3 regions of the Gordonia phthalatica genome follow, and region 3 is predicted to be linked to each of the others. Evidence: riboswitches for the same ligand, from Rfam matches in the RefSeq annotation. Region 3 holds a riboswitch; each other region holds the start of a gene.
What was found. Region 3 has a riboswitch for cobalamin ahead of ACH46_RS02550 (ABC transporter substrate-binding protein). Riboswitches for the same ligand answer to the same signal wherever they lie in the genome.
Positions count from the first base shown of each region.

Region 1: it holds a riboswitch for cobalamin, as region 3 does, so the genes downstream of both, ACH46_RS13645 (ABC transporter substrate-binding protein) here and ACH46_RS02550 (ABC transporter substrate-binding protein) in region 3, are expected to answer to the same signal.
Region 2: it holds a riboswitch for cobalamin, as region 3 does, so the genes downstream of both, ACH46_RS17975 (cobaltochelatase subunit CobN) here and ACH46_RS02550 (ABC transporter substrate-binding protein) in region 3, are expected to answer to the same signal.

Region 1 is NZ_CP011853.1:2,941,379-2,945,868, forward strand. It holds gene ACH46_RS13635 (ABC transporter ATP-binding protein) at 1-525, opposite strand, end outside; gene ACH46_RS13640 (FecCD family ABC transporter permease) at 522-1,541, opposite strand; gene ACH46_RS13645 (ABC transporter substrate-binding protein) at 1,547-2,584, opposite strand; cobalamin riboswitch at 2,643-2,821, opposite strand; gene ACH46_RS21485 (hypothetical protein) at 2,853-3,011, opposite strand; gene ACH46_RS13650 (maltokinase N-terminal cap-like domain-containing protein) at 3,101-3,640, shown strand; gene ACH46_RS13655 (glycine--tRNA ligase) at 3,706-4,490, opposite strand, start outside.
Region 2 is NZ_CP011853.1:3,811,157-3,815,646, forward strand. It holds gene ACH46_RS17975 (cobaltochelatase subunit CobN) at 1-2,871, opposite strand, end outside; cobalamin riboswitch at 2,894-3,085, opposite strand; gene purT (formate-dependent phosphoribosylglycinamide formyltransferase) at 3,213-4,490, opposite strand, start outside.
Region 3 is NZ_CP011853.1:549,693-554,182, forward strand. It holds gene ACH46_RS02540 (ABC transporter ATP-binding protein) at 1-249, opposite strand, end outside; gene ACH46_RS02545 (iron ABC transporter permease) at 246-1,304, opposite strand; gene ACH46_RS02550 (ABC transporter substrate-binding protein) at 1,309-2,499, opposite strand; cobalamin riboswitch at 2,535-2,669, opposite strand; partial or broken gene ACH46_RS21840 (rhomboid-like protein) at 2,767-3,291, shown strand; gene ACH46_RS02555 (prolyl oligopeptidase family serine peptidase) at 3,388-4,490, opposite strand, start outside.

The sequences.
Region 1 (4,490 bases), 2.0 Mb from region 3:
CAGCTGATACTTGATGTCGAGGTGATTGGTCGGCTCGTCGAGGAGCATGACCCGCGGTTCCTGCACGAAGGCCCGCGCGATCTGCACCCGCTGTCGTTCCCCGCCGGACAACGCGTTGTACTGCGCGTCGAGCAGACTCTCGATCTCGGTGTCGCGGGAGACGGCTCCGATGATCTCCGCGTCCCGCCTGGATCCGGCGCTCCACGACCTCCGGTGCGGCGTCCGACCCAGTTCCAGCACGTCGAGAACGGTGGGGTTCTGGTCGGTGACCGCGGCCTGTTCGACGACGGCGATGCGTTGTGCGACGGCGCGCCGCGGCAGCGCACCGATGGCGACGCCGTCGAGCGACACGGTCCCCCGCGTCGGTCGTCGCAGACCGGCGAGGAGCCGCAGCAGCGACGACTTCCCCGACCCGTTCGGCCCGATCAGCCCGACGATCTCACCGGGCGCCACGTCGATGTTCACCCCCGACAGGATGGTCCGTCGCCCCAGGTCCCAGCCGACCTCGCACGCCTGCAGGTTCATCGACGCCCCTGCCTGATGAGGACCAGCACGAACATCGGCACGCCGACGATCGCGGTGATCACGCCGATCGGGAGTTCGCGCGGCGCGATCACCACGCGCCCCACGACATCCGCCCACACCAGGAACAGCGCTCCCATGATCGCCAGCGTCGGCATCATGACCCGATGCCGCACGCCGACCACCGCCCGGGCCGCGTGCGGCAGCACCAGGCCGACGAACCCGATCGCGCCGGACACGCTGACGATGACCGCCGTCATCAGCGCGGTGACCGTCAGCAGGACCAGCCGGATGCGGGTGACGTCGATGCCGAGGGCCGCGGCCGCGTCGTTCCCGAACGAGAACGCGTCGAGCGCCCCCGCGGTCAGGACGCACACCACGAGCCCGATCGCCGTCGCCGCACCGCAGACGGCCACCTCCGTCCACGACGGCGACGACAGCGAGCCGAGCAACCAGAACAGCACGCTGCGCGTCTGTTCGGCGTCGGCCGACGAGTACACGATGAACGAGGTCAGCGCCGAGAACAGTTGGGTGGCCGCGATGCCCGCGAGCACGACGCGATCGGTGGTGCCGCCCGCGAGCCGGGCCAGCACCAGCACCACGGCGAAGGCGGCGACCGCACCGAGGAAGGCGCCGCCCGCCATGCCGATGACACCGGCACCCACGCCGAGGAGGATCACCGACACCGCGCCCACCGATGCTCCCGACGAGACTCCGAGGACGAACGGGTCGGCGAGTGGATTGCGCAGCAGCGACTGCAGGACGCCACCGCACACCGCGAGTCCGGCGCCGCAAACGGCGGCCAGCACCGACTGCGGCAGGCGCAGTCGCCAGATGATCGACTCATGCAGTTTCGACAGCCCCGAATCGCCGCCGAACACCTCGGCCCGCACCGACCGCACCACGTCCGACAGTCCCAGGCTCGACGGCCCGATGGTGATCGCGAAGCCGATCGACAGCAAGAGCAGCAGCAGACCGCCGAGCCAGAGCCCGGCGACTGCGGCGGGCCGCGTCCGGATCACCGTCACTTGCTCAAACCGAGCTTCGTCAACCCGTCGGCCACGTTCTCGACCCCGTAGGCGGTGCGCAGCGACGGGTTCAGCTCCGCGCCGGCCGCGATGATGTACCGCTTGTTCTTCACCGCATCCATTTCCCGGGTGACCGGGTTGGACTCCAGGAACGCGATCTTCGTGCGCGCCGACTCACCGGACTGGATGTCCCGCGTCAGGTCGCCGATCACCAGGACCTGCGGGTTGCGGGCGGCGACCTCCTCCCAACTGATCTGCGGCCATTCGGCGTGCGTGTCGTCGAAGACGTTGGTGAGGCCGAGCTCGCGGGTGATGACGCCGGGCGCACCGCAGCAACCCGCGATGTACGGCGACTCCGAGTCCGAGAACCAGTACAGGACAGTGGTGCCCTGCGCGTGCGTCGAGGCGGCCGCTGCCCTGATGCGTTCCTTCAGTCCGGCGACGACCTCGGCGGCACGGTCCGCGGTTCCGGTCAGGGCTCCGAGCTGCGTGATCTCCTTGTAGACCAGGTCCATCGTGAACGCGGAGGTGCGGGTCCCGTCGCCGCCGGTGTCGGACTGCTTCCCCTCACAGTCAGAGGGCGCTAGGTAGGTGGGGACGCCGAGCTCGGTGAAGCGTGCGCGGGGCGCGGTGCCGCCCTTGTCGAAAGTGGACGTGAACGAGGCGGTCACCAGGTCCGGCTCTTCGGCGAGCACCGACTCGAACGACGGCCAGTCGTCGGAGATGCGCTTGACCTTCGCGTTCTCGGCCGCGAGCGACGGCAGGATCGGGTCGGTCCATGTGGCGGTGCCCGCCATCCGATCGCCGAGTCCCAGCGACAGCAGCGCTTCGGTGGTCCCCTGGTTCAGGGAGACGATGCGCCGGGGCGGCGCGTCCACGGTGACCGTCTGGCCGCAGTCGACCAGCGATACCGGGTAGCCGGCGACGGCCGGGGTGGTGGACGGGTCGTCGGCCGATCCGCAGCCGACGAGCAGGGCGATGGAACTGGAGAGAGCCGCGGCGCCGATCAGCGCACGGCGAGAGTGGTACTGCATGGTGTCCTTCGGGCCGCGAGCTGTAGAACGCGAAGCTCGTCTGCGATCCCGCGGGGTTCTGGGCCCGCGCGAGCCAGCAGGTCTTCGGACTCGAGGTCTACCGCTGTCGGACGTCTTCCCAGATGCAATCCAGTGACATGTGCCCGGAGCGTCGCTCTCACCGCTGCGCGTCAGTCCCGGATTCCCACCGGATTCCCTACCCGACGAATCGGGTGCGCTGGCGGGGCCATCATATCCGGCGGTCGCGGCCGAGGAGAATCCCGCCCGGTTACTCGCGGGTGCGTTCGCGGTACCACCAGATGCCGAGGATCGCGAACCAGATCGGCAGCACGACGGCCATCATCGTCCACTCTCCTTTGCCCACCATCATTCCGGCGGCGATGATCATCAGCACGCCGCTCAAGATCATGATGAGTTTGGGATTCACGGACGGTCCTTCCGGTGGAGCGTGTCGGGTGCGGTTCGGTGCCCATTAGATCAGCCTCGGTGGGCGGCCGCGTCGTAGACTCTCATCCCATGGCACTGCTTCATCAGGCGACGATCACCCCGACCAAACTCGAACTCGTCACCGAGTACCTCGACAGCGTCCCGTGGGGCGAGGCCGGCGAGGTCGAGATGCTCGGCGGCTACCGGTTCGACGACCCCGACGGCGAAGTGGGCGTCGAGGGACTGCTGGTGGAGCGCGCCGGTCGCCCGCTGCACATCCCGGTCACCTATCGCGCGGCCCCGCTGCCGGGCGCCGACGAGTACCTCATCGCGACGATGAAGCACTCGGTCCTCGGCGACCGCTGGGTGTACGAGGCGGCCGCCGACCCCGTCGCCGTCGACTGCTACACCCGGGCGCTGCGCGGCGAGCAGCCGCAGGCGTCCCTCGAGGTCCGGATGGCCGACGGCACCGTGGTCCCGCGCGACAACCCGATCCGACTCCGCGTGGAGGGCGACGCCGCGACGCAGGCCCTCGCCTTCAGCGACGACCTCAGCTCCCCCGTCTCCGGCAGCGCCCGCCTGATCGCGTCGTGGGACGGCGGCGAAGGGATCGTCGCCGCGCTGCGGTAGCACTCAGACGACGAACCCCCGCAACCGTTCTGACGAACCGTTGCGGGGGTTTCGAGTCGTTGCGGTCAGCAGCCGATCAGCTTGCCGCCGAGGTACTCGACAACCTTGTCGAGGGCGACGCGCTCCTGGCTCATGGTGTCGCGCTCACGGATGGTGACGGCCTGGTCGTCGAGCGTGTCGAAGTCGACGGTGACGCAGAACGGCGTGCCGATCTCGTCCTGGCGGCGGTAGCGCTTGCCGATGCCCTGGGCGTCATCGAAGTCGACGTTCCAGTGCTTGCGGAGCTCGGCGGCGAGGTCGCGGGCCTTCGGCGACAGCTTCTCGTTGCGCGAGAGCGGCAGAACCGCGGCCTTGACCGGCGCGAGGCGGCGATCGAGCTTCAGCATGGTGCGGGTGTCGGTGCCGCCCTTGGCGTTCGGCACCTGCTCCTCGGTGTAGGCGTCGCAGAGGAAGGCCATCATCGACCGGCCGAGGCCGGCTGCGGGCTCGATCACATACGGCGTGTACTTCTCACCGCTGGCCTGATCGAAGTAGATGAGGTCCTCGCCCGACGCCTCACTGTGCGTCTTGAGGTCGTAGTCGGTGCGGTTCGCGACGCCCTCGAGCTCGCCCCACGGGTTGCCGCCGAAGCCGAACTTGTACTCGACATCGACAGTGCGCTTCGAGTAGTGCGACAGCTTCTCGGCCGGGTGCTCGTAGCGGCGCAGGTTCTCGGGGTCGATGCCGAGATCGACGTACCAGTTGTAGCGGGCCTCGAGCCAGTACTCGTGCCACTCCTCGTCCTCGCCGGGCTTGACGAAGAACTCCATCTCCATCTGCTCGAACTCGCGGGTGCGGAAGATGAAGTTGC
Region 2 (4,490 bases), 1.2 Mb from region 3:
GGTGGCTCGACGGCGGTCGCCGTGCTCGGCGAGGTCGGCGAGGGCGTGCTTGCGGACGAAGTTCTGCTCGACGGGTTCGTCGAGGTCGGCGACCATCCGGACGGCATCGTCGAGCATCGCGACCACGTGCGGGAAGGCGTCGCGGAAGAAGCCGGAGATGCGGACTGTGACGTCGATCCGGGGGCGGCCGAGTTCCGTCAGCGGCACGACGGTCAGTTCACGGACGCGTCGCGACGCCTCGTCCCACTCCGGTCGGACGCCGAGCAGGGCGAGGACTTCGGCGATGTCGTCGCCAGCGGTCCGCATGGCTGACGTGCCCCACACCGAGAGCCCCACCGAATCGGGGTAGGCACCCTCGTCGTCCAGGTAGCGCGAGATCAGCGACTCGGCCATCGCCTGCCCGGTCTCCCACGCCAGGCGCGACGGGACCGCGCGCGGGTCGACGGTGTAGAAGTTCCGGCCGGTCGGGAGCACGTTGACCAGGCCGCGCAGCGGCGACCCCGAAGGACCCGCGGGGACGAAGCCGCCGTCGAGCGCGTGCAGCAGGGCGTCGAGCTCGTCGACGGTGCTGTTCAGTCGGGGCACCACCTGGGTGGCGGCGAACTCGAGGACCGCCGCGACGGCCGGGTCGTCGTGCAGGCGGGCAGCGTCGGCGGGATCCCAGCCGCGCTTCTCCATCGCTTCGATCAGGTCGCGGGCCTGCGCTTCGAGCTGGTCGATCTGCGGGAGCGGGAGGTCGGCGATGTCGCCGCCGTGGAGCGCGGTCCGCAGTCCCGGCACCGCCCCCTTCTGCCCGCCCCACATCTGTGCGGCGCGCAGGATCGCGAGGACCAGGTTCACCCGCGCCTCGCCGTCGGGCGCCTGCCCGAGAATGTGCAGGCCGTCGCGGATCTGGGCGTCCTTGATCTCGCACAGCCAGCCGTCGACGTGCAGCAGGAAGTCGTCGAAGGCCTCGTCGTCGGGTCGCTCATCGAGGCCGAGGTCGCGGTGCATCTCGGCGGCGTGCATCAGCTGCCAGATCTCGCCGCGGATCGCGGCGAGCTTGCCGGGGTCCATCGCGTTGATGCGGTCGTACTCCTCCAGCAGCCCCTCGAGCCGGGCGATGTCGCCGTATGACTCCGCGCGCGCCATCGGCGGCACCAGGTGGTCGACGATCGTCGCGTGCGCGCGACGCTTGGCCTGTGCGCCCTCGCCGGGATCGTTGACGAGGAACGGGTAGATCAGCGGCAGGTCGGCGATCGCGGCGTCGGTTCCGCATCCCGAGGAGAGGGCTGCGTTCTTGCCCGGCAGCCACTCCATCGAACCGTGTTTGCCGAGGTGGACGACGGCGTGCGCGCCGAATCCGTGCGCCACCCAGCGATAGGCGGCGAGGTAGTGGTGGCTGGGCGCGAGGTCGGGCTCGTGGTAGATCGCGACGGGGTTCTCGCCGAAGCCGCGCGGCGGCTGGATCATGATCACGACGTTCCCGGCCTGCAGGGTGGCGAGGACGATCTCGCCGGCGTCGTTGACGAACAGCTCGCCGGGCGACGGCCCCCACGCCTGCGTCATGCCGTCGCGCAGGTCCTGTGGGAGGTCGGCAGTCCACTCGTCGTAGTCGGCCTTGCTCACGCGCACGTGCGCGTCGGTGAGTTGCGCGGTGGTCAGCCACTCCTCGTCCTGCCCGCCGGCGGCGATGAGCGCGTGGATCAGGGCGTCGCCTGCCGCGGTGTCGTCGCCCGAGGCGTCGGCCTGATCGAGGATGGCCGTGACGTCGTTGCCGTCGCCGAGGTCGTAGCCGAGCGCTCGCATCGCGCGGAGCACGCGGATCGCGCTGACCGGGGTGTCGAGGCCGACGGCGTTGCCGATCCGGGCATGCTTGGTCGGGTAGGCGCTGAGCATGACGGCGATCCGCTTGTCGGCGTTGGCGGTGCGACGCAGCCGGGCGTGGTTCACCGCGATGCCCGCCACCCGCGCGGCGCGTTCGGAGTCGGCGACGTAGTGCGGCAGGCCGTCCTCGTCGATCTCCTTGAACGAGAACGGGACCGTGATGATGCGGCCGTCGAACTCGGGGATCGCCACCTGGCTGGCGTAGTCCATCGGGGTGACGCCGTCGTCGGACGCCGCCCAGTCGGCGCGACTGCTGGTCAGGCACAGTCCCTGCAGGACGGGGATGTCGAGGTCGGCCATCCGCGCGACGTCCCAGGCCTCGTCGTCCTGGCCCGCGCTCGCCGCCGCGGGCGTGCTGCCGCCGGCGGCGAGGACCGTCACCACCACCGCATCGAGGGTGCCGAGTTCGGCGTAGAGGTCGTCCGACGCGGTGCGCAGCGAGCCCGCGAAGATCGGGACGGCGACGGCGTCGCGCGCGTCGATCGCGTCGCAGAGGCCGTGAACGAAGTCGGTGTTCCCGCTGGCGTGGTGGGCGCGGTAGTAGAGGACGCCGACGCGCGGGCCGTCGCCCGCGGACGGTCGTGCGAGGTGTCCCCAGGTCGGGATGGTCTCCGGCGGCTCGAAGCCCTCACCGGTCAACAGGACGGTGTCGCAGAGGAACGCGTGGAGCTGTCGCAGGTTGGCGGGGCCGCCTTCGGTGAGGTACCGGTGGGCGTCGGCGGCGACGCCGGTCGGGACGGTCGACGCCGCCATCAGCTCGGCGTTGGGCGTCTGCTCCCCGCCGAGCACGACGACCGGCTTGCCATGCTCCCGGATCGCGTCGAGCTCGTCGGCGTACTCCTGGACGGAGCCGAGCAGCCGAACCACCGTCAGGTCCGCCTCGGCAGCGGCCTCGCCGAGCTGGGCGACGGTGGCGCGAGACGGGTTGAGCCAGCGGAAGTCGGCACCGCTGGCTCGGGCAGAGATCAGGTCGGTGTCCGACGTCGACAACAGGGCAACGCGCATGGTGAGTTCTCCAAAACCCTCGTGGAACCATTACGCCGTGGCCGGTCTCCTGGCTTCCGCGTCATCGGCGGGCGGTCGACCTTCCCAGACTCGCGTCCAGTGGCCCGTGCACCGTGAAAGTGCACGCGAGGACCGCCTTCCTCGGCGGTTACAGTGGCGAGGGCCGCGCCGGCATCGAACCGGCTTCCCGAACACCACGACTGCGTCAACGGTACCGAATGGCGTTCGTCGGCCCCAGCCCGCGGCTACCTCGATGCGCTCGTACCTCCACCATCAACAGTGTTCGATGTGACCGCGCGGTGGTCACATCGAACACCGTTGATCGTCAGCCGACAATGTCGTCACCCGCGCGGAGGCGGACCCTGGGGCGGGAAGCCCGGACGGGGCGGCGGCGGACCTGCGGGACGCTGGCCGCCGGGGCCGACGGGACCGCGCGGTCCGGGCTGACCGGCGGGAGCGGGGCGCATGGGCGGGCCGGGCGGCATCGGCGGGCGCGGCATCGGGGGCGCGTCGCGGCGGATCGGCTGCTCGGGACGTCGCGCGATCTGCGGGCTCGCCTCGATCATCTCGGTCTTGGCCTCGTCGGCGGGCCCCTCGGACGCCGGTCCGGCATCGGCTGGCTTGGGCGCGGGCGTCGGGACCGGCTTGATCTCGGTCGGCTCCACGCGGTCCTCGTGGTTCGACGGGAGCGGCTTCACCAGGCCGGCGGCGTGCCCGGCCTTGCGGCGCGCCCCCTCCACGGTCGGGGCGGTCGCCACGGCGACGCCGACACGTCGTCGTGCGAAGCTCTCGGGCTTCCCGAACAGGCGCAGGTCCACATCGGGATCGGCGAGGGCGTCCGCGACGCCGGCGAATGCGATCCCCTTGTCCTCGTGCTGCCCGTAGATCACGGCCGACGCGCCGGGACCGCGCGTCGCAGTCGACACCGGCAGACCCAGAACGGCGCGGGCGTGGAGTTCGAACTCCGACAGCCGCTGCGATGCGAGGGTCACCAGGCCGGTGTCGTGCGGGCGGGGGCTGACCTCGGAGAAGTAGACCTCGTCGCCCTTCACGAACAGTTCGACACCGAAGACGCCCCGACCACCGAACTCGCCGCGCCCCATCGCGTTCACGACGCGGGCGGCGATGGAGCGGGAGATGTCGTAGGCGGGCAGGCTCATCGGCTGCGGCTGCCAGCTCTCCACATAGTCGCCGTCCACCTGGCGGTGACCGATCGGCTCGCAGAAATAGGTGGTGAGCGCCCCGGTCGCGGGATCGATCGCGCGGACGGTCAGCAGAGTGATCTCGTAGTCGAACTCGACGAACCCTTCGACGATCACCCGCTCGTTGTCGACGCGGGCGCCGGTCCGTGCGTACTCCCACGCGGCGTCGACGTCGTCCGGTCCCTTCACGACGGACTGCCCCTTGCCCGACGACGACATCACCGGCTTCACCACGCACGGGAACCCGATGCTGCCGACCGCGGTCCGCATCTCCTCCAGCGATCCTGCGAACAGGTACGGCGAGGTCGGGATGCCGAGCTCCTCGTCGACGAGGCGACGGAGCCGTTCGCGATTGAGGGTCGCCGAGACGGCCTTGGCGCTCGGGATCACCTCCGCGATGCCCTCTGCCTCGACGGC
Region 3 (4,490 bases):
TCCCAGCCTCTCCACCGACGTGCCGTCGGACAGCTCCACCCGACCTCCGAGCGACGGCTGAAGCCCGCAGATGGTCCGCAGCAGCGTCGACTTGCCCGCTCCGTTGGGCCCGATGAGCGCGGTCAGCTCGCCGGGCCTGGCCTGCGCGGTGATCCCGGAGGCGACGGTGGCGCCGTGCCGGCCGCGGTAGCCGATCTCCACGTCGGACAGGATGAGTCCGGTGGCCGAGACGTGCGACGGGGCGCTCATACGGCTCCTCCCACCCGGCCGCGGACCAGGACGGTGATCACGATCGGGGCGCCGATGATGGCGGTGACGGCGTTGAGCGGCAGTGAATGATCGTTGCCCGGCAGCTCGCTGAGGATGGAGCACCACAGCGCCAGCAGGGCGCCGACCACCACGCAGCCGGGGATCAGGGTGCGGTGATTCGACGACCGGAACAGTCCGCGCGTGAGGTGCGGGACCACCAGACCGAGGAAGCCGATCGGCCCGCAGTAGGCGGTCACCACGCCGGTCATCAGGGCCGACGACGCGAGCGTGAGGGTCCGTGCCCAGCGCAGGTCGACCCCCATCGACCGCGCGTAGTTCTCGCCGAGCAGGAGGGCGTTGAGCGAGCGGGCCGTCGCGAAGCAGAGCACCGCGGTGCCGGCGACGAGGGGAATGAACACCCACATGTCCGACCAGACGGTGTTGCTGAAACTGCCCATGCCCCACTTCAGGAACTGCTGCACGGACTCTGGGGTGCTGGCGTACACGATCAGCACCGACACCATCGATGCGGTGACGGCGCCGACCATCACACCCACCAGCAGCAGGACCACCGCGTTGCGCACCCAGTGCGCCATGATCAGGACGACGCCGAGCACGACGGCCGCGCCGAGTGCGGCGGCGAGCACGGTGACCGTCCGACTGCCGCCCGCGAGACCGCTGGTGAACCCCGCCCACGACGCGCCCGACGCCATCACGACCACGGCGACGCCGAGGCTCGCGCCCGAGTTGGCGCCGAGGACGTACGGGTCGGCGAGCGCATTGCGGAACAGCGTCTGCATCTGCAGTCCGGCGACCGAGAGCGCGGCGCCGGCGAGGAGTGCCGTCACGACGCGGGGGAGGCGGACCTCGCGGACGATGAAGTCCCAGCCGGGATCGGCGGAGTGGCCACCCGCGAGGATGGACACGACGTCGTGCAGGGGGATCCACTCGGAGCCGACCGCGATGGCGATCGCGACGCTGACGACACACGCGATCAGTAGCGCGGACAGCAACAGGGCTGTCCGCGCGGGGTTCCTCCCGCTCACGACCGTCATGAGATCAGGACAGGCGCTGGTAGAACACGAACTGGTGGCTCGGGTACAGCTCGGGATGGATCAGGGCCGCGAGGTCGCCGAGGACCAGGTCGGGGCGCAGCACGCCGCGCTCCCAGAAGTCGTTGGCGCCGCTCGGGCTGACGGCCTTGGTGGAGTTCCACACGTTACTGGTGGCCTTGGTGAACGCGCGGTAGCGAGGCTCCTCGGCGAACAACGCCTTCAGAGTGTTGATGTCGGCGTTGTTGATGATCCACACGGTGGCGCCGGACTGGCGGGCGATCACCGTCTCCAGGCTCAGTTCGAGGCTGCCGGTGGAGGTGTCGTCGGCCCACGGGCTGGTGCCGCCGGCCGCCTCGACCAGGTTGCTCGAATAGCTGGCGCCGCCCGGGCGGGTCCACTTGCCGGAGAAGACACTGCCCTGCAGGACGTCGACCTTCGGCGCACCCTTCACCTTCTCGGCGACCTCCAGGTAGCCCTTCTTGATGCCGGAGTAGGTGTCGGCGGCCTTCTTCTCGGTGCCGGTCAGGGCGGCGAAGAACTTGATCCATTCGGCGCGCCCGAGGGGACTCTGCTCCAGCCAGTCGGCGTCGGCCAGGACCGGGATCCCGGCCTTCGCGATCTTGGCGTAGGCGGGGTCGTCGAAGCCCGCGGAGACCAGGACGTCGGGGTGGCCGGTGATGACGTCCTCGGTCTTGACGGTGGTGCCGTCGGCGTAGCCGCGGACCTTGCCCTCGCTGATCCGGTCGCGGACCTGCTGATTCGAGACGTAGTCGGCGTTGGCGACACCGGTCACCACGTCGACTCGATCGAGTGCGGCCATCGACGGCAGCTGTGTGGTGGAGCCCGAGTACATGCTCCGGATCGGCGTCTGGACGGTCGGCGCACCGGCGAGGTCGCCGGTCAGCTTCGGCGTCGGGGCACCGCACCGGACCAGCACGTACTTGGCGGGCTCGGCACCGGGATACGGCTCGGCGACCGTCACCACCTGGTACGAGCGGTGATAGTCGATGGTGAAGCCGGTGGCGTCCTCGATCGTCGACTTGTCGGGGAAGTAGTCCTTCGACGCGTCGAAGTCCGTGATGCAGTCGCGGGAGGCGCCGGCGTCGGTGGACGTGCTGCTGGAGCAGCCGGTGGCCACGAGCGGGACGAGGACCGCCGCGGTGGCGAGCAGGACCTTCAGACGTGGGGCGCGCATGTCGGTATTTCCTCCCTGGGGTGACTCCGCCCCGGGCCGGGGATCAGCGATGCGCGAGTGTCTGACTGCTGCTTCGCGGGGAGCAGATCACAGTGGCGGGACCGTGCCGGAATCGCACCGGCTTCCTCGCATGTCATCGCTGGATGACCAGGCAAATCTAACACGCAGCGCGGACCGTCCGATCGGCCCGGATCGGCGTACCGTGAGACGGTGACCGGCGCCACGGGTTCGAGCAGAGCAGGATGGGTGCGCCGTGCCGCCGCGGCGGTGGGCCGTTGGATCCGCAGCGCGCCGATCACCTACTCGTGGCTGACGCTCCTGCTCGCGACGACGATCGCACAGCACACCCTGCCGCCGGAGCGGCTCGACCGCATCCTGGATCGCCGCTCCACCAACCTGGCCAACTTGCAGCATCATCCGATCCGGGCGCTCGTCGGGAGCCTGTTCTGGCTCGACGGCGCCTACTGGCTGCCCTACGTCGTGGGCTTCACCGTCTTCCTCGGCGTCGCCGAACGGTGGCTCGGCTGGTGGCGGTTCCTGGTCGTGGGCCTGGGCGGACACGTTCTCGCGTCGATCCTCAGCCAGGGTCTCGTCGGCGCCGCGATCGTCGACGGCCGTGCGCCCGCCGACCTCGCGACCATCGTCGACGTCGGCGTCAGCTACTTCATGGCAGCGGTGATCGGGGTGCTCGCGTATCGGATTCCGCGACCCTGGCGGTGGATCTACCTCGCGGGCTGCCTGGTCTCGTTCGCGCCGCCGGTGATCGTGGATCCGGTGACCTTCACCGACGTCGGCCACGCGATCGCGCTGCTGATCGGGTTCGCGATGTACCCGATCGTGCGCGGCAGGCCGGTCGCCGACGTCGACCGGCCTGCCGCACCGCCTCCGTCAGTTGGGGTCGACGCTGCCGATGGTCCGCCACAGGAACTCGTAGCTCAGCGCCGACTTGAACGCCGCCTGCCGGTTGTCGGCGGCGCCGCCGTGCCCGCCCTCGATGTTCTCGTAGTAGCGGACCGGATAGCCGAGCTCCTCCATCCGGGCGACGAACTTGCGGGCGTGGCCGGGATGCACGCGGTCGTCGCGAGTGGAGGTCGTCATCAGGAACGCGGGCATCGGGAGGCCGGCGCGCAGTCGTTGATAGGGCGAGTACTGCGAGATGAACTCCCACTCCGCCGGATCGTCGGGGTCGCCGTACTCGGCCATCCACGACGCGCCGGCCAGCAGCAGGTGATAGCGCCGCATGTCCAGGAGCGGGACCGAGCACACCAGTGCGCCGAACAGTTCCGGGTAGCTGGTGGCCATCACACCCATCAGCAGGCCCCCGTTGGAGCCGCCCTGAGCCGCCAGCTGCGGGGTGGTCGTGAGACCGCGCGCCACCAGATCACGTGCCACGGCGGCGAAGTCCTCGTAGACCAGGTGGCGGCCGGCCTTCTGCGCCTGCGTGTGCCACTCCGGTCCGTACTCGCCGCCGCCGCGGATGTTCGTCATCACGTACACGCCGCCGCGGGCGATCCAGTTGCGGCCCGCGATGCCGAGGTAGCTGGGCGTCATCGCGTTCTCGAAACCGCCGTACCCGTACTGCAGTGCGGGGCCGGATGCGACGTCGTCGCGCTTGATGACGAAGTAGGGGATCTGCGTGCCGTCGTCGGACGTCGCGAAGAACTGCTGTGTGGAGACGTCCGACGAGTCGTAGGCGGCGGGCGTCGCCTTGATCACCGCGACGCCACCGGTGGTCGTGCCCTGCAGCAGGCTGGGCGCCTGCGTGAAACTGCTCGCCGACAGCCAGATCTCGTCACTGTCGTCCGGATCGGCGTCGAGCACGCCGAGCGTGGCGAGCTCCGGCAGGCCGTCGAGCTCGACGGGCTCCCAGGTACCGAGGGTGAGGACCTCGATGCGGGTCGCGACGTCGTGCAGGGTGACGAGCACGAGGTGCGACTTCGTGTACGCGTGATCCTGCAGGCTGGTGTGCGCATCAGGGGTGAACAGGACGG